3 regions of the Comamonas aquatilis genome follow, and region 3 is predicted to be linked to each of the others. Evidence: predicted binding sites of a transcription regulator. Region 3 holds the regulator's gene; each other region holds the start of a gene.
The links. Region 3 encodes LexA, which represses DNA repair genes until DNA is damaged. Its sites were predicted from a motif close to ACTGTATNNNNATACAGT; they were not measured.
Positions count from the first base shown of each region.

Region 1: ACNAZA_RS20790 (PA0069 family radical SAM protein) is a predicted target of LexA. The motif match lies at 2,383-2,400, and genes of this name have one in related genera.
Region 2: ACNAZA_RS11640 (DUF4007 family protein) is a predicted target of LexA. The motif match lies at 4,385-4,402, and genes of this name have one in related genera.

Region 1 covers NZ_CBCSIW010000028.1:6,850-13,304, reverse strand. The annotation lists gene ACNAZA_RS20800 (sulfatase-like hydrolase/transferase) at 1-932, opposite strand, end outside; gene ACNAZA_RS20795 (hypothetical protein) at 931-1,128, shown strand; gene ACNAZA_RS20790 (PA0069 family radical SAM protein) at 1,228-2,376, opposite strand; gene rnk (nucleoside diphosphate kinase regulator) at 2,748-3,155, shown strand; gene ACNAZA_RS20780 (acyltransferase family protein) at 3,234-4,406, opposite strand; gene ACNAZA_RS20775 (GbsR/MarR family transcriptional regulator) at 4,675-5,259, shown strand; gene cydX (cytochrome bd-I oxidase subunit CydX) at 5,385-5,525, opposite strand; gene cydB (cytochrome d ubiquinol oxidase subunit II) at 5,681-6,455, opposite strand, start outside.
Region 2 covers NZ_CBCSIW010000008.1:3,319-9,773, reverse strand. The annotation lists gene hdhA (7-alpha-hydroxysteroid dehydrogenase) at 86-853, shown strand; gene ACNAZA_RS11655 (hypothetical protein) at 1,084-1,308, opposite strand; tRNA gene ACNAZA_RS11650 (tRNA-Gln) at 3,216-3,292, opposite strand; tRNA gene ACNAZA_RS11645 (tRNA-Met) at 3,393-3,469, opposite strand; gene ACNAZA_RS11640 (DUF4007 family protein) at 4,478-5,404, shown strand; gene ACNAZA_RS11635 (ATP-binding protein) at 5,397-6,455, shown strand, end outside.
Region 3 covers NZ_CBCSIW010000027.1:42,490-48,944, forward strand. The annotation lists gene adk (adenylate kinase) at 269-925, shown strand; gene ACNAZA_RS20675 (asparaginase) at 1,031-2,068, opposite strand; gene lexA (transcriptional repressor LexA) at 2,182-2,856, shown strand; gene ACNAZA_RS20685 (hypothetical protein) at 3,021-3,470, shown strand; gene ACNAZA_RS20690 (hypothetical protein) at 3,543-4,157, opposite strand; gene ACNAZA_RS20695 (hypothetical protein) at 4,475-4,687, shown strand; gene ACNAZA_RS20700 (D-2-hydroxyacid dehydrogenase family protein) at 5,059-6,078, shown strand; gene ACNAZA_RS20705 (hypothetical protein) at 6,101-6,455, opposite strand, start outside.

The sequences.
Region 1 (6,455 bases), on a different contig from region 3:
GTCACATCCGCCAGCCTGGCATGCTGCTGTTCAATGGCGACATCGTCATGATTGCTGATCCACCACACCTTGTACCCAGCCGCTCTAGCCAGGGAGACCAGATGCTGCGAATCCACCGCATCCGGCGCTCCGAAAGAGAACAGATTGCGCACGGCGGGCAAGGTGCTGGCATCCACCGACCAGGCATTGCGCAGCACCGTCAGCTGCTCACCCAGCTGCTGCTGATGCACTCGCAGACCCGGGTTGGTCATGCGTCCATAGCCATAGAGCGAGAGGTTGTCGCGGTTGATGCTTTCGGTCAGAAGCAAAACCACCGTGGACGGCTCTTTGCGCCCAACCACGGGCTTGGCGGCCGTGGCACGTGCCAGCACCTGCTCTCGCTCTTGCTGCTGATTGAGCCAGCTGTGCTGCAACATCTGCACCGACTGGCTCCATTGCACCCAGAACACGGCCGGATACAAGCGGCGCCAGGGCTTGCTGGTGTATGCCAGCAGGCAGAACAACACGATGATCAAGCACAGGGCTTGGCTCCCTCTGCCCGGAGCAGACAGTTGTCGTGCGGACCTCCCGGTCAGATACCAAACGCTAGCCGCCACCGCGGCAAAACCCGCTCCAAACAAGGCCGCACTGCGCCAATGCATGGACAGATATTCAGAGCCCTCGCGCCAATTGGTATTGGCCATCGCGCCAAGCACCAGGGCACTGTCAGGCGCTGCGCCATAGGCATCCATCAGATAGATGCGCACGCCAGCGTCCACCACAAACAATATGATCCAGGCCCATACCAGAATGCGTCTGGCCTGCAGCCATGCCGTGCTGCGCACCGGCCAGCTGAGCCAGACCAGGGCCGGCACCATCAGAACGAACAGCTGTGCAACGCGACGCCCTTCATGTCCAAGCACCAATAAGAACAGGGTTGTGCAGCCCAGCATGAAGACAGCCGGCCACGATGCGCGGACGCGGCCGAGCGAAGACATATCGGGCCGGCAGGAAATCGAAGAAGCACTCATCAAGCAAGCGGCCGGCTTGGGGCCGGGTCAAAAAACGGTTGATCAAGCAGGAAAATCCACACGCGCTGTTGAGCACAGTCGGTCGGATGCCGTACAGGCAATGCAAACAGGTGTTTGACAGGCCCAAATTAGTCAGGCTCCGCATTCTGCGCGCAGGCAAATTGCCGAGCCGGCGGCGGGGCAAGCACAGGGCTAGAGAGCCTGCGACGCCTTCGCTTTAAAACAGGCTTTGCTGGCCGGAAAGATTCGCCGCATGGTAGTGGCTGCAGTCCAGCATCACCCGCTCGCGGTTCAACCCCAGCTTACGGCAAGCCAGTGCAAAGCGCTGGCCCAGCATATCGGCCCAGACCCCGTTGCCCTTCATGCGCTGGCCAAACTGGCTGCTATAGACCTTGCCTTCGGCCCGGCCCTCTTCGCTGATGCCATGCAAATCCCGCACGCGCTCCATCACGCGCTGGGCGCGGTCGGGGTAGTGCAGCTTCAGCCACTCGGCAAACAGCGGCGCCACTTCCCAGGGCAGGCGCAGCACGGCGTAGAAAGCCTGGCGCGCACCGGCGTCGCTGGCGGCTGCCAGCACCTGCTCCAGATCGTCATTCAGAAATGGAATCTGCGGCGCCAAGCTGACGCCTATGGGCACGCCGGCCTCGGCCAGCGTGCGAATCGTGCGCAAGCGCCTATGCGGTGCTGCGGCACGCGGCTCCAGCTGCCGAGCCAGCTCGGGTTGCAAAGTGGTCAGAGTGACATAGACAGCCACCAGGTTTTGCTGCGCCAGCGGCACCAGCAGATCCAGGTCCCGCTCCACGCCGCTGCCCTTGGTGACTATGGAAAACGGATGCCTGGCCTGGCCCAGCACTTTGATGACACGGCGGGTCAGGCCCACATCACGCTCTATGGGCTGGTAGCAATCGGTGACCGAGCCCAGCATGATGGGCGCTGCCACATGGCTGGGCTTGCTGAGTTCGGCGCACAGCACCTCCACAAAGTTGCTCTTGACAACCAGCCGGGTTTCGAAATCCAGCCCCGGCGAATAGCCCAGATAGCTGTGCGTGGGCCGGGCATAGCAGTAAATGCAACCGTGCTCACAGCCGCGATAGGGATTGAGCCCCAGGTGATAGGGCAGATCGGGCGAGTCATGGCGGCTGAGCGCGGACTTGCACTGCTCCCATTCCAGCTGTGTGCGCAAGGCCCGCACATCTTCCCCGTCATCCGCCTGCCCCCAGCCATCGTCAAACGCCAGGCGTTCGTCTTTGACAAAGCGATGCGCCATGAAGCTGGCCGCACCACGGCCTTTGAGCGGCTGTGCAGGCCGCACAAAAGTCATGGGACTGAAGGGCTCGTGCGAGCTGGAGTCTGGTGGCTTTGGCATCAAATAACTGTATATAAATACAGTTATTTGAGCAATCCAGGCTATCTCGACCCTTTTGACCGGCAGGTCAATGTCTTGTGCGTATTTGAATGGGATTTGAATCAAACAGGCCCATACCCCAGTATTCAAAAGCACAATAAGCTATAAATTTAGGAGTAAAACTAAAAATTCCGCCGCACTCAATCCGCACTGCGGGGGTGCGAGATCGCTAGGACATTTCGGCCATTGCCAGCACAATCGGGGCAACGCACCAAGTTGGTGCTTTTGAGATGCCTTGGCCCGGACAACACCGTTGCCCGGGCTTTTGTCCGTTTGCGCTTGGCGCATAGAAAGCGGGTACGGGCCACACCATCTTGCAAGGGAGTCACACCATGGAGCGCAAGCCCCACATCACTTTGTCGTCCTTGGATCTGGATCGCATTGAAAATCTGCTGGAAAAGAACAACAGCCCATTTCCCGGCCGCGATGCGCTGGAGGCCGAACTCGAGCGCGCCGATGTGCTCGATCCCAAGGACATGCCACCCCAGGTGGTGACCATGAATTCCACCGTGCGCTTCACCATGCTGGAGTCCGGCAAGAGCAACACGCTGACCCTGGTCTACCCCAAGGAAATGGACGGCTCGCCTGACAAAATATCCATCTTCGCGCCCGTGGGCATTGCACTGCTGGGTCTGTCGGTCGGCGATGAGTTCAAGATGCCCAGCCCCACGGGCCAGGTGACGGTGCGCGTGGATGCCATCGAATTCCAGCCCGAGAGCGCTGGCGAGCTGCACCGCTGAGTTGCCAAGCGCATAGCCGCCCAACAAAAAAGCAGCTGATTGAAGCTGCTTTTTTTGTGGGTGATGACCAGAGCCCGCCTAGCGCAGGCCGGCCAGCAAAGTCGTCAGCATGCCGGCACCGATCAGGCCAGCCTGCCAGCGCAGAGCCTGGCTCCAGGAGGTGACATGGCGCTCCACCGTCTGATAGAGCAGATAGCCTGCGGCAAGCGAAAGCGCAAAGGCAAAGCCCATGCCGCCGATGGCAGCCTCCACCGAGTCAGGCCAGAGATTGCTGACCACGGCATTGACCAGCAGGCACATGGAAAAGTGGATGAGAAAGACCGAGTAAGAAATCTCGCCCAGACGGCGCAGCGCTGTCAGCCCCTTCCAGCTGGCAATGCGCTCGGTGCGAAGGCAGACGATCAGCAGCAAGGCGGTGACGCCCGCCAGAAAGATGCGGTCGCGCCACTCCAGCACCAAAGCGCCCATCACCATGGCGGCAATCAGCATGGCCCAGTTCCAGGCCGTGCTGCGCTTGTCGGCGGCCACGGCCCAAAAAGCCATCATGCCTATGCCATAGGCGCCTAGAAAGTAGATCGCCCAGACATCCAGGTCGGCGTCGAGATTGAAGGCGAACAGCGAAGCCGCTGTGCCCGCCACCACCAGCGCCTGCATGCCGGTGATGGCCCAGGGCCACCAACGGGCCAGGGCCTGCTCGCCCGCGCGCTGAACCAAGCGCTCACGCAGCCAGCGCATGGCAGCCAGCACCACAACGCTCAAGGCAAACAGCTGAAAATCGATGGACACATACCAGACACCGGCCGAGAGCGACTCCTCGCCCAGAATGCCTTCTAGCAGCAAGGCATGGGTGAACAGCTGCCACAGGTCCGGGTCGGCCGAAACCGAGGCATGATCAAACCAGGGACGAATTGCAGCCGAGATGACGATGGTGGCCATCAGTGCCACGGCATAAGGCACGACCAGGCGCACAAAGCGTTTGCCTATCTTGGCCCAGGGGGCATCAAAACGGGCCAGTCCTTGCGGCGCCAAGCTGGCCGCTGCCAAGTAGCCGCCCAGCACCAGAAAGATCTGCACCGCCATGCGGGCATATTCATACAGCCAGTCCAGCACATCGGGCATGGCGGAATGGGCAACTTCGGACATGGGGCCGTAGAACGCCAGGTGATGCCAGACTATGGCCGCGCAGGCCAGGCCCTTGGTGCAATCAATCAGCGCGCTGCGTGAATGGGACGATATTGAACTATTAGCCATCTAATCTGGTTCTCGGCCTGCCAAGCTACGCACGACAGGTCAAGCGAGCTCCTAGCCAGAAAAGACAGCGTAAGAAACCCGACACGTAATAAAAAGGAAGGGGCGATTTTGCGCTCAATCCCGACAATTTGCTGACAGTGTCTCGACTTTTCTGAAACAAGCCACAAAAGGCTCGCCAAAGCGCAACAGCTCAGAGCCCGGTCAAAGGCTGGGCAGATTGCTCTTGCTTGATCCAGCACCCCCACTGAAAGCGCTTTGCACAGGCACAATTGAGGCCATGACGCAAGCCAAACCGCTTTCAGAGCTGAGCCGCCAATTTGTTTCACACTTTGGTGAGATGGGCAGCCGATGGGGCATCAACCGTACCGTGGGCCAGATCTATGCCCTGCTGTTTCTGTCCGCCCAGCCTCTGAATGCCGACCAGATCGCCGAGACACTGGAGTTTTCCCGCTCCAACGTCAGCATGGGCCTCAAGGAATTGCAGGCCTGGCGACTGGTGCAGCTGCGCCACCAGCCCGGTGACCGGCGCGAGTATTTCCAGGCGCCCCAGGATGTGTGGGAGATTTTCAAGCGCCTGGCCGAAGAGCGCCGCCGCCGCGAGATCGAACCCACCCAGTCCATGCTGCGTGCCGCCATGCTGGAAGAGGTGGGCACCGACGAGGAACGCTATGCCCAGCAGCGCATGCGCGAGATGCATGAGCTGATCGACAAGCTGATGAACTGGTTTGATGACGTGCAGCGCCTCTCGCCCGAGACGGCCATGCAGCTCATGGGCATGGGCGCGGCCGTGACCCGGCTGCTGGATTTGAAAGACAAGATCACCGGCGCCGGTCGCGGCAAGGCATCGGAGTAATTTTCAAGAAAAATACGCTGTAGCGCTTGATATATAAGCGCTTTAAGCTATCAATTCAAAAGCAATACAAAAGGCCGCCCGGTTTTTACCGGACGGCCTTTTTGCGCTGACTGAAGTCAACGAACTCAGACCTGGCCGGCCGACTCCGTCTCCTTCAAGATGCGGCGGCGGGTGGCCTCGTCATCCATCAGCTCATACCACATGGCATTGAGCACGGCAAAAGCGGCAGCCAGAGGCAGACCCAGAATCCACGCGAAGTACCACATACAAAATCCTTTCTAACAATTCGTTCATCACACACATTGCAAGCGAGTCAACATGAATGAAACCGGCGATCTCCAAGCCAGAGACAGCTAGCAAGAGCCGCCTCGCAGCGAGGCTGTCGTCCCCGTTGGGGAAGGCGCTCAGCGCCTCAGGGCAGTCAATAAGAATGGCCTTTGCCGGTGGCGATTGCCGCAATATCCACCTTGCCGCGCAGCACCGAGTACACCCAGCTGGTGTAGATCAGGATCAGCGGCAGAAAGATCAGCACGCAGACCAGCATGATGAACAGCGTCACATGGCTGGAGGAAGAATCCCAGACTGTCAGGCTGAAACGCGGATCGATGGTGGAAGGCAGGATCATGGGGAACATGGCCGCACCCACGGTCAGGATGATGCCGGCGATGGCCAGACCGCTGCCCAGCAGGCTGAGCCATTCACGGCGGCTGCGCAGGCCCAGGGCCACGACCAGCGGCATGACCAGGCCTAAGCCAGGCACCAGCCACAGAAGCGGATAGGACTTGAAGTTGGCCATCCAGGCACCAGCGGCCACGGCCGCCGTCTTGTTCAGCGGGTTCGATGGGCCGACGGGGTTGATATCGCTGGTGATCTGATAACCGTTGATGCCCATGGCCAGCCACACGCCGGCCGCGGCAAACAGCAGCGTGGTCAGCACTGCGGCCACCGAGCCGTAGCGGGCCGCGCGCACCGAGACTTCACCTTCGGTCTTGAAAACCAGCCAGGCCGCGCCGTGCATGAGCAGCATGGACAGCGACACCAGGCCGCAGAGCAGCGCAAACGGCGTAAGCAAACCGAAGAAGCTGCCGTCATAGTAGATGCGCATGTCATCGGCCAGACGGAAAGGCACGCCCAGAATCACATTGCCCACGGCCACGCCAAACAACAGCGACGGCACCAGACCGGTGATGCACAGC
Region 2 (6,455 bases), on a different contig from region 3:
CTCCAACTGCTTTACCATCTTTCAGCCAGATGCATGTTTGTCATGCCGCCCCATCCAGGCGGCAGGTGCTGAAAGGGATTTCACCATGTATGAGCCAGCTCACTTCCAACTCGACAAACAGGTCGCCGTCATTACCGGCGCAGGCGCAGGCATAGGCCGGGCCATCGCTGAAACCTTTGCCGCCGCCGGCTCCGCCGTGATGGTCAGCGATTTGAACCTTGAGGCAGCCACTGCCGTTGCCCAAGACATCGAAGCCCGGGGCGGACACGCAGCAGCCATGGCCTGCGATGTAACGCGCGAAGAAGAGCTGGAGCAGCTAATTGCGCAGACCACAAAGCGCTTTGGCAAGCTGACCCTCTTGGTCAGCAATGCCGGTGGCGGTGGACCCAAGCCATTTGACATGTCTATGCAGGAGTTTCGGCGAGCCTTCGATCTGAACGTGTTCTCCCTGTTCCGGCTGGCCCAATTGGCAGCCCCTGAGATGGAAAAAGCCGGCGGCGGAGCCATGCTGGCCATTACCTCCATGGCAGGCGAAAACAAAAACCGGCGCATGGCGGCCTATGGTTCATCGAAAGCTGCGGCCAACCACCTGGTCCGCAATATCGCGTTTGATCTGGGCCCCATGGGTATCCGCGTCAACGGCATCGCCCCCGGTGCCACGCGCACTGATGCATTGGAATCCGTGCTCAACGATGACATCCTGAAAGCCATGCTGCTGCACACCCCCATCCAGCGTCTGGGCGAGCCACAAGACATTGCCAATGCAGCACTGTTTTTATGCTCCCCCGCTGCGAGTTGGGTCAGCGGGCAAATCCTCACCATCTCAGGCGGCGGAGTTCAGGAACTGGACTGACTCAAAAGCTTCAGACTGTCCGCCTTTTAGCCCCGTACACAAGCCTGTCGTTATAAAACGGATCGTGAAATTGACATCTCAGCCTGGGCCAAAACCGAACGAACCGATCCAGCATGCATGCCGCATGACTGCGCGGCAGAGCAGATCAATGCCCAGATGAAAAGCCCTGAGGACCTGCAGCATGGAATCTCGGCAGACCAATTAACTGCACCAGATGCGACTCTTCCTTCTTAATCATGGCGCCAGCCAAGACCTGCAGAAGTGTCATCTCCGCCAGCCCAGGACTGCGCACCACCTGTACCTTCATACACCCCGCGTCCCCATTCACGGCTCATATCGTTGTTTCTCATAGCCTGGCTGACACTTTGATCTGTGTTGCGCCCAAGATCATGCGATGACATTGCACACCCCGACAGTGCACCAGCAACTGCAGCAATTAAAAGTAGCGCTTTCATGGCAACTCCTTCAATGAGTGGAGCCAAGCACGCTAGCCCTACCGGGGAAGGAGTGTGTAAATCGATGTTCTATTCCGCCACCGACGAACCAATTCGCATATCCGCCCGCTTTAAAGCAGGCTTCGTTTTTTTGAAGGCCCGATGGTTAATAACATGATCTTTTAATGCATCGCTGAGAGCGAACAGGGCCATCTGCAGTTGTAGAAGAATTCGCTGCAAAAGACGGTTTTTACAGAATGCGACGCCACTCCGGAGCGCTCGGCGGGCTGAGCTTTGCCTTGTGGCGAGAAGCATGGGCTACTGACTGAATCGGCGGCTAACCAATGGATGACGCGCCTCATGTGCACCGATTTCACGAAATGCCCTCACGAGGCTCATTTTGAAGGCGCGGCGACAATCAGCACCTTATCGCTATTGTTGCTCTGGCTCAGCGGGCCATGCGCCTAGTCCCACGGGCCTTAGACCAGGCTCCCACACGCACCACTCTACGTGATGCCTTTGCTTGTCCCGGCATGCACGCAGAATGGCTGGATGAAAAGGCTGTCCAATGCCTCAAGGTAAATCCTTGATGGCCTGCAGCATGTAGCAGTGGCATGCCGCTCGACTGCGCAGATGTGCGCCTACCTGTTGCGGGCACCGAAAAAGGGACCATCCCCTCCAGCCCAAGAGCGCATTCCTCCCTGACCGTCATACATCCAGCGATCGCCATCCCTATCCATTGCGCCCATAGCCTGACTTGCACCTTGATCTGGTGCACGCCCTGAATCACGCGCAGGCATCGCACATCCCGACACCAGCGCACTAGCAACTACAGCAATTAAAAATAGCACTTTCATAGCAACTCCTTCAATGAGTGGAGCCTCGCACGCTAGTCCTATCAGCACCAGAACATGTAAGTCGATGTTCCATTTCTCCACCGACAAACCAATTCACATACCCTCCTGCTTTGAAACGGCATCACGTTTTCGTGAACCCAATGTTTAAAAACATGATCATTTACCGCGCCAGCGAGAGCTGACAAAGAGATATTCAACTGTTGGAAGACTCGCTTCAAAAGACGGTTTTTACAGAATGCGACGCCACTCCGAAGCACTCTGCAGGCTGAATGCCTCGCTTGGTAAAAGCATGGCCCCCGCGTTGAGTCCACGGCTGAGGCGATCAGGACAGAGGCGGGCAAGCAGCCCTCGCGCCTCCCGCGCCGTTTTGGCAATGTGACAAGCCCTGCAGATTGCTTGAAGGTTTTCTCTTGCATCCATTTACTCGCGGGTCTTGCCCGTTCGCTTGACTTGGGATGTGATTGACCTCTTGGCCCGCTGACACAGCGCCTGACTTAGCGCATGGTTAGCACAAGCCGGAATCTCGCTGCATGACCCAGTCTCGAATTTTTTGCCAAGCATAGTCATAGACCCGCGCTTTGGCAGTGCCTCGACCCCATCGATTCCACCCACTGACTTCGGATTGATACCCATCGCAGAACCCCGACGGCGAACGCGATAGCGTGTTGCAGCCACGATAAAGACAAGGCTTGTTAGGGCACAGAAGGATTGCTCACCTCACCCGGACGCTGCATCACCTCGATCTTGGGCAGATGGGGCTTTGAATGAGGTGCCGCCCCGAGTGATCCGCCCCAGTTGCAATACCTGTGATCGTCGGGAGTGCTCGGTGGCGGCAGAAACAAAAAAGCCGCCAAAAACGGACCCGGGCGGCAGTGGTCAGCTTGCGGCTTACAGGAGACCAACGAAAAAGCCCCGGCAGTTTAGGCCAGGGCTTCGAAATTCGCGCCAGGGGTTAAGCCATCTTTCAGTGCTACAACCAGACCCAGCGCTTTGCATCTTGCCTGCGGAGTATGACAACCAGATGGCAAAAGCCTCGACTGCGTGAGCAATCGAGGCTTTGGTATGCGGTACTGGCAGGGGAAGAAGGATTCGAACCTTCGCATGCCGGAATCAAAATCCGGTGCCTTAACCAGCTTGGCGACTCCCCTAGAGGAGCGGGATTGTAGTGCAAATTTCCAGTGCTCAAAGCGACTTCGACACTGAACACAATGAAAAAGCCCTGACCGTTTCCGACCAGGGCCTTCTTTTTGGTTGCGAGGGCTGGATTTGAACCAACGACCTTCGGGTTATGAGCCCGACGAGCTACCAGACTGCTCCACCTCGCGATATTTCGCGTCGGGGGGCTGGCCACCATTCCTAGGCGCCTGCTGCTATCCCCGACAAGCGAATTCTACCACATCTGAATAAATTCACAGCATGTACACACATCCAGTACACAACCAACTCGCTCATAGCGAAATCAACAAAGCCCGCTGGCGAACCTAGCGGGCTTTTGTTTTTCTCAACCACCACACCACATGATTACGTTGCTGAACCCGGGTCGATTTAGAGCTTTTCCAGCTTGCCTACCTCGATCCCCTGCAGCTTGACAACATCGAATCTAAGTGATTGATTTTTCAAAAGAAAAAGGGGTTCAATGAACTTCATTGAACGCTGGCGTCTATTGAATCACCTCCCACAAGGCCCATTAAACAACAATTTCAGGAAAAATTCTCATGTTTTTGTTCCCCATGTTGTTCCCCCGTTTGAGCTCAACTAAGACTGGACTGCTTTGAAATGAATGGTTCGATTTCGGGCTCACTTGAATTCTTTCACGCACATCTCATGCCTTCGAAACTACAGCCCGAGATCCCCGAACCGAACCGCGCGGTATCCGAAAGACACACCTAGCTCACAGCCTCTAAGGTGACATGAAGCAACGGCATAGTCGAATATGCATTGCAATCACCAAACGCGCTGTGCCCAGCCCCCGTAAAAATTTGGCAGCAGGAAGGCGTGGGAATCTGAACACCCTCCTTCTTGAGACCAGTCTCGCAGTATCAATTGGCAGCCCCCGCAGGCATGCCTGAGTCCCGGCCATGCTACCCCACCAGTTCGATGTGCGTGCAATTACCCGTTTCCCACCCACATCTCATCTAGCACTGTGCTGAGCAGCAAGTGCCCTACGGCGGGCAATCCGTACTGAGATCACAGCTCAAGTTACATACGACCTCACTGCGCACGACTACCCACCTCAAAATACTGTTATTATTTACAGTACAATCCAACAAGTTGAACTGGTGATCTTCACCAGTTGGAGTAGTGAGATCTGATGGCACGCTAGAATCACCGCTATGAAAACCACATCAAACGTCAGCGGAGGGAGAGTCGCCCACTTTTCGGGGCACGAGACATTTCCTCTGCGCCAAATGTGGCTCAAGAAGGCCTTTGATCAAGCGATCGAAGGTGATTTGATCCACAAATCCGTCTTCACCGATGCGAATGCAATCGCTGAGTTCGGCGTCGGCAAAAACATGGTCGCCTCAATCCGACATTGGGCCTTGGCATGCGGTCTTATGTATGAAGATGAAGCAAGTGGCGAATTCCGTGTTGGTGGTATTGCCCGTGAAATTTTCGACGACAGTGGTCTTGACCCTTACGCAGAGAGCTCTTCGACAGCGTGGTTTGTCCATTGGCAACTTGCGGGTCATTGCTTTCGCTCAACCACATGGTATTGGCTTTTCAACCATGTGACGGCACCATCGTTCACCCGTCAAGAGCTTGAAGAGCCGCTTGCACGACATGCCCGTGAGCTCAACCCGAAACACAGGCTCTCTGCTTCAACAATCTCGCGCGACTTGGAGACTTGCCTTCGGAGCTATGCACCTCGTGCAGCGGGAAACTCACCAGAAGATTTTGCCGAGCCTCTGCTTGGTGAGTTAGGTCTCTTGCAGGAACCCCATAAAGGCCAATACATCTTCCGCCGTGGCCCGAAGACCTCACTACACGATGGCATCTTTGCCTATGCCCTCGTCGACTTCTGGGATCGCGAGGCCGAAGGTCAAAGCTCGCTCGCCTTCGAAACCATCGCCTACGCCGAGGGGTCGCCGGGTAGGGTCTTCAAGCTCGACGAAGAGTCGATCGCCCAACGACTCATCGCTCTCTCCGACTTCACTGAGCGCAAACTCGAATGGACCGACTCCGCGGGCCTTAGGCAAGTCCATCGCAAAGAGCTTTCAAAGGAAGAAATCAAGAACATGATTAGGCGCGCTTATGACTGATAAGAAGCAACTGGCGCTGTCCGACATCGTCCAAATTTCGCGGCATTACCAGCGCTCCATCCGCGTTGATGCGGACATCGGCAGAGCCGATGCCCTCTCCGGCTACATCTGTCATGCGACGGCCAACGCCGTAATCGATGGCATGTGTAAGCAGCTTGCCCACACCAACCAACGCAGCTTTACGTGGACCGGCCCCTTCGGAGGCGGTAAGAGCTCGCTGGCTGTCGCCTTGGCAAGCGCGCTGCATTCTGACAAGAACCTGAGAATCAAGGCCCGCGAGACCTTGAACCTGGACTCCAAACCCGCCTTCGACAAGGCCTTCCCGGTGCACAAGGGATGGCTGCTTGTACCGGCCGTGGGCCGGCGCGGAAGTGTGGTCTCCGAACTCCATGCGTCGCTGCGCCGTGCGCAGGGCCGCAACATCGACGGCCGCAGCAAGCCCTCCTCCCAATCCTTGATTTCTGAGCTTCTTGAAGAAGCCAAGAGTCGGCAGCAGGATGGCGTGTTGGTCATCATCGACGAGATGGGCAAGTTTCTGGAGGCCTCCGCCCTAAGCTCTGGCGACGATGTCTACTTTTTCCAAGAGTTGGCCGAAGCGGCCGCGCGCTCCGAGGGCCGCCTAGTGGTCGTGGGCGTTCTGCATCAGTCCTTCGCGCAATATTCTGCTCGCCTGGGCATCGACACCCGCGATGATTGGGCCAAGGTTCAGGGTCGGTATGTTGACCTCCCTTTCGTAGCCGCTAGCGACGAGGTAGTCGAGCTAATTGGCCGCGCGATCGAGGTCAAGCGGTACCCCGACTGGATAGCCGATGCGTCCCATGCTATCGCCGATGCGATCCGCGCGCGTCGCCCTGCCGTGGGCAAGGACTTCGCCAATAGCCTGAAGGCCTGCTGGCCACTGCATCCGGCCATGGCCGCGCTGCTCGGCCCGATCTCCAAGCGGCAGTTCGGCCAAAATGAACGTAGCACCTTCGGCTTCCTGTCGTCTGTGGAGCCCCATGGCTTCCGCTCTTACTTGAACTCCACGCTCGTCGAGCAAGCAAGTTGGTAT
Region 3 (6,455 bases):
AATCAAGCGCTTCCCGCTATAATTTCCACTTAGTCCGAATAGCGCATGCGGGCGCCAGATTCCACAGCTACAACTACAGCCATCGCTCAAAGGTAGCAGCAAAGCCTTCCCAGGCCCCACTTGTGACAGTCGCTAGCCACTTGTGTAAGCCTGTGTTGGTCTTGTGCGTGCTATCCTTGCCCGCGAAAAAATATAGCCGGAGGGCAAAACTGGTGACCACCCACCACCTCTGGCAAGCCAAGAATTTCTACTCTCCTCAAGGATCTCCATGAAACTGATTTTGTTGGGTGCACCCGGCGCCGGCAAAGGCACTCAGGCCGCCTTCATCTGCCAAAAGTATGGTATCCCCCAAATCTCCACCGGTGACATGCTGCGCGCTGCCGTCAAGGCCGGCACGCCTCTGGGCCTGCAAGCCAAGGCCGTGATGGACGCCGGCCAGCTGGTCAGCGACGACCTGATCATCAACCTGGTCAAGGAACGCATCACCCAGCCCGATTGCGCCCAGGGCTTTCTGTTCGACGGCTTCCCCCGCACCATCCCCCAGGCCGACGCCATGAAGGCTGCTGGCGTGAAGCTCGATTACGTGCTGGAAATCGACGTGCCTTTCGAGGCCATCATTGAACGCATGAGCGGCCGCCGCAGCCACCCCGCCTCGGGCCGTACCTACCACGTCAAGTTCAACCCACCCAAGGTGGCAGGCAAGGACGATGTCACTGGCGAAGACCTGGTGCAGCGTGAAGACGACAAGGAAGAAACCGTCAAGAAGCGCCTGGATGTGTACAGCAGCCAGACCCGCCCTCTGGTGGACTACTACAGCAACTGGGCCAAGGCCGACGCCGCTGCAGCTCCCAAGTACCGCGCCATCAGCGGTACAGGTACCGTGGAAGAAATCACTGCACGCGCTTTTGCGGCTCTTGCCGAATAAGCCAGCCTCTGCAAGCCGTCATTAAGACACGCGCTCAAAAAAGCACCTCATCGAGGTGCTTTTTGCTTTCTAGCGCTTACTCTGCATACGCCAGCAGCTATCAGTTCAGGAGTCTTCACTCGACTGCAATGCCAGCGCCAGCATCAACGCCACGCGGGCCTTGCCGGGCGTCAACAGGATCACATCCGGCTCGCCCGCCGTTGCACCAGCGCGCAGCCAGCCGGAAAGCCCCGCCATCGCCTTAAGCACAGAGGGTTGCGAGGGTTGCTCGGTAAAACCCACGGGCAAGCCTTCCAGGCAGCGGGTGCTGCTCCATACCACCACGCCAGCCTGCTGCGCGCGTGCCAGTGCCTGCAGCATATGGGCATGAATCGTGGCATTGCCCGTGCCCGCCACTACCAGACCGCGCACGCCGGCGGCCACCAGCGCATCCACGCTGCGTCCGCTTTGCAAAGCCCCAGAGGTCAGCAATTCCACCCAGGGCAGCTCGCTGCGGCCCAGCAAGTCCTGCAACGCCGTGCTGCTCAAAGCCTGTGCCTGCCTGACGGCCACGGGCTGGGCCAGCCAGCGCACGGCACACTCTTGCACCACGGCACAAGGTCCGCTCTCATAGGAGCGCAGCGCATTGAGGCGATAAGGATGAACCTTGAGCACCTGCTGCGCGCCATGCACTTCGCCAGCCGCAACCACCCACACCCCAGCCACGGCGCTGGCAGCCACCACCACGGCATCGCGCAGATTTTGCGGACCATCGGCCTGCAGCGAAGTCGCCGGGCGCATGGCACAGGTCAGCACCACCGGCTTGATGGGCTGCAGCACGGTGTGCAACAACCAGGCGGTTTCCTCCAGCGTGTCCGTGCCGTGCGTGATCACCAGGGCCTGCGTATCGGCATCGGCCAGCGCCTCGGCCACGGCCTGCAGCAAGCTGCGCCACACCGGCCAGTCCATATCCTTGCTGTCGATCTGAGCCAGCTGCACGGCGGCCAGCGGAGCCGCAGCCAACTGTGGCAAATCCGGCACCGCGGCCAACAGACTCTCCACGCTGATCTGCCCGGCCTTGTAGCCCACGGCCTGCGTGCTCGATTCCGCCTGGCCCGCAATCGTTCCCCCGGTGCCCAAAATCACAATCTTAGGATTTGCCACTTGCTCTCCACAAAAAACTGGTTAAAAATACAGGTACTGTATAAACCAACAGATCAGAATTCCAGACCCAGGCCTTCAAGCCTGAGCCTATCGAACCAAGACTGGATGCCAGCATGCTAGACCACCCCAAGCTCACTCCTCGCCAGCAGCAGATTCTGGACCTCATCCAATCGACTATTTCCCGCACCGGCGCTCCCCCTACCCGCGCCGAGATCGCCAGCACTTTTGGCTTCAAGTCCGCCAATGCCGCCGAAGAGCATCTGCAGGCCCTGGCCCGCAAGGGCGTGATTGATCTGGTCAGCGGTACCTCGCGCGGCATCCGCCTGCGCGCAGACACCGTGCGCAACATCAATGCCGCGCGCGGCGCCAGCTTTTCCCTGCCGCTGTCCTCCATGGCACAGCTGGTGCTGCCGCTGGTGGGGCGCGTGGCTGCCGGCTCGCCCATTCTGGCCCAGGAACATATAGACCAGAGCTATGCGGTCGAACCCAGCCTGTTTGCCGCCAAGCCCGATTACCTGCTCAAGGTGCGCGGCATGTCCATGCGCGATGCCGGCATCATGGACGGCGATCTGCTGGCCGTGCAAGCCACCACCGAGGCGCGCAACGGCCAGATCGTGGTGGCCCGCCTGGGCGACGACGTGACGGTCAAGCGCTTCAAGCGCACGCCCCAGGGCATTGAGCTACTGCCCGAAAATCCCGATTACAAGGTAATTCATGTAGCGCCCGAAGAGTCGTTCGCCATCGAAGGCCTGGCCGTAGGCCTGATCCGCAACAGCATGTTCATGTAACTGCTGCCGCTGCGCGCCCGGCCTCACCGCTGCGCACAGCCCCTGTTTTCTCCAGTCCAGGTGGTAGGCGCGAAGCCTTGCAGCTTCGCCCTGGGCGAAGCTTTGCCTAAAGTTTGCAATCCTGCCCTGCTCATGCCTCACGGCTTTTGATAAGGAGTTGCCAAATGGGATTCACCGCACCACTGCTGTCTTTGACACGTTTTGCCTGGAAAGTCTTTCCCGTCGCCGCTGCCGCAGGACAGCCCTCAGCCGCATGGGCGGCCAGCAATGACAGCGGGCCAGACCACGTCGGCGGACCCAGCTCCGACAGCGCACAGGCACAAGAGCAAGCACAGCGGCTTCAAGACACTGGCGCCTGCCCCAACGTGATCACCCTGCGCAGCAGCCGTACCCGTCGCCACAATAGCCCAGGCCGATATGACAAACCAGTGGCCGCGCTACAGCAACTGGCCTTGCCACTGCAAGCGGCTGACAGCATCCAGCCGCGCCTGTTGAAAATCGTGCAGCGCGAACCACAAAAGCAGCCCGAGTGCCTGCTGATTTCCGGCCGCATGGCCGATGTTTGCGCGGAGCTTGAGCGCATGGCAGGCGCAGAACAGGTCTGGCACGCCTGAGCCGTTGCGGACAACGATCACCGCCCCCTGACGCCGTAATACAGCCCCGCTGCTGAGCTATCCCAAATACGCTCAGCGTTGCTCAAGGCGGTTCACATGCCCCCTGGAATCCGTTGCACACAGCCACTGCACACCTTGAAGCATGAGAAAGACTTCATAGCCTCCAGCCGCAGGCACATGCGATAGCGGCAGCACGAACAAGGAATTGGCCCCACTCTTCAAGGCCAGAGCGCTTTTGCACGCAGCCATGGCTGCCGATGCAGCCTGCATATCGGCGGCCGGTGCCGGCTGACCGGTGCTTGAAGAACTTTGCTCCATGGAAAGCGTGTATTGCGCCTGTTCACCGCGCCGCGCTGCATTGCGCATCAGAAACACATGGATGACATAGTCTGCCCCCGTCTCCGGTCGAAACATGCAGACATTGCCCGTCAATGCGCCTTGGCAAACCGCCTCTGAACGGCCTTTTTTCTCGACATTGAAGTAATTGCTGGGGTTGTTGGTGACCAGTTTGACCGTCACTTGCTGGTCCGGCCCGGCAGCCAGCGCATATTGGGCGCTATCGTCCCCCTTGATCTGCCCGCTGACCGAGGAGCTGGCACTGCTGCGCAGCGCGACACGTTCCTGGGCATATGCTCCGCCGCTCATCAGGCTGACGGCGATCCACAAGATCGGAAGAATTCGTGTCATACAAAGCCCCTTGTGCTGGTTCCAGAGCGCATGCAGCATCTGTTGGAAGTTGCAATTTTGCCTCGATATCGCTGCTGAGTCTGCTCAAACCGGCTTGAAGTCGACAGACTGCAATGGAGTTAGAGCACTTTGGCGCGCTATCTGATCTCCGCCTGCAGGAGGCTCCAGCCAGCCTGCGCTTTTGCGGCTCTCAACATGACTTGCAGCGGCACTTCGCCTTGGTCACGATGGCCGGCTTTTGCTCCTAAAATTGATAAAAATCAAATGGGGGAAGCGAGATGGATTTCTTAGGCAGTCAAGGATCCGAGCTGAGAAAAATGAAAAGTCAGCTCGTGGCCCAGGAAGCGCTGCTGTTCGCAGTGATAGAAACCCTGAACCCCGAATATCTCAAAACTTTGCGTTTGCGTTTTGAGTTGCGTGCCGAAGAGGCCAAGACCGAGGTCCTGAACTCCATGGCCACGGACGAGTTGTATGAGCGCCTGCTCGAGCATCTTGAAAAATATTCAAAAACCATCAGCAACAGCGATTGATGCCATAAGCACACCGGCCAGCGACGGATAGGAGCTTCCGCTTTTCTTTTTGACTGGGATTCCCAGTCATCCCATCTTTGGAGATCCGCTCACAGCGCCCAGACCTTACCCCTGAAGCAGCCTGAAGGGCAATAGAGTCTCTGCTATCAATCTTCTTGCAGCATGGCATCAAAATACTGAGCAGATCCTCTTCAGGTGACATACTTTGAAAAGTGATGCCAAAAGCTACGCTAAGCTATGGAGTGAGTAAGGCGGGCCTGAGCCGCCTGGCGGCGTTGGTTTTGGCGCAGATTGGGGTAGCCAAAGCTTTAGCGCATTGAATACATTGGATTTATCCAATCAATTCAGCCACTTACCAAAGGATTCCGGTAGTGAACATAGTTATTCTGGACGATTATCAAGATGCTGTGCGCAAGCTCGAATGCGCCCAGTTGCTGGAGCCTTTCAATGCCAAGGTCTACACCAACACGGTCAAGGGCGTGGGCCAGTTGGCCATCAGGCTGCGCGATGCGGACATCATCGTTCTGATCCGCGAACGCACGCCCATCACCCGGCAGTTGCTGGAAAAGCTGCCTCGTCTCAAGCTCATTGCCCAGACGGGCAAGGCCGGAGCCCATATCGACGTCAAAGCCTGTACCGATCATGGCGTGGCCATTGCCGAAGGCATAGGCTCTCCGGTCGCCCCCGCCGAGCTGACCTGGGCCTTGATCATGGCTTCTATGCGCCGCCTGCCGCAATACATCGCCAATCTCAAGCACGGAGCCTGGCAGCAATCGGGACTCAAGACCGGCTCCATGCCTACTAACTTCGGCCTGGGCAATGTGCTGCGTGGCCGCACCTTGGGCATCTGGGGCTATGGCCGCATAGGCCAGTTGTTGGCCAGTTACGGCAAGGTGTTTGGCATGCAGGTCTGCGTCTGGGGCAGTGAAGCCTCCCGCCAAAGAGCGGTGGATGACGGCCTGACGGCCGCAGCATCCAAGGAGGCATTTTTTGAACAAAGCGATGTGCTGTCCCTGCATCTGCGCCTGCATGAAGCCACGCGCGGCGTGGTCACGGCTCAGGACCTGGCCCGCATGAAGCCCACCGCCCTGTTCGTCAACACCTCACGCGCCGAGCTGATAGAGCCTGAGGCATTGCTCTGCGCGCTCAATCGCGGCCGCCCCGGTCTGGCCGCCATCGACGTGTTCGAGAGCGAACCCATTTTGCAAGGCCATGCCTTGCTGCGCCTGGAAAACTGCATTTGCACGCCGCATATCGGCTATGTAGAGCAAGACAGCTACGAGCTGTACTTCCGCGCCGCCTTTGAGAATGTGGTGAATTTTGTGGCTGGCAATGCCACCCACATCCTCAACCCCGAGGTGCTCTCCGGCCCTATCCGGCTCAGGCAGTGAAACAGCTGTCGAGCCTTGGAGATCAATGCCCGTTTTCCAGGCCCTGCTCGGACTTCAGGCGGACTTGCTTTGACAGTTCGCCCTCTGTGGCCTCGTAAACAGACTGGCGCACCACGGTTTCCACCTCCTGCCGCAGCCTAAGCACCATGGTGCGGGTCTGCTCCTGCACCACTTGCGCAATGGCCTCACGCAAGCGCTGCTCCAACACCAGATCAACCCTTTGCATGAGGCGGTGAACCAGATCTTCCTCGCTTACCGCGGAAGCCAGAGCATTCGCAACCAGCCCTTGCTGCGGCTGCTGGGTTGTAGGCAGGCTAGTTGCCAAGGGGAGCGCCGACTCAAGCTCTCTGACAGGCTCTGCCCCCAACTCGGGCAGG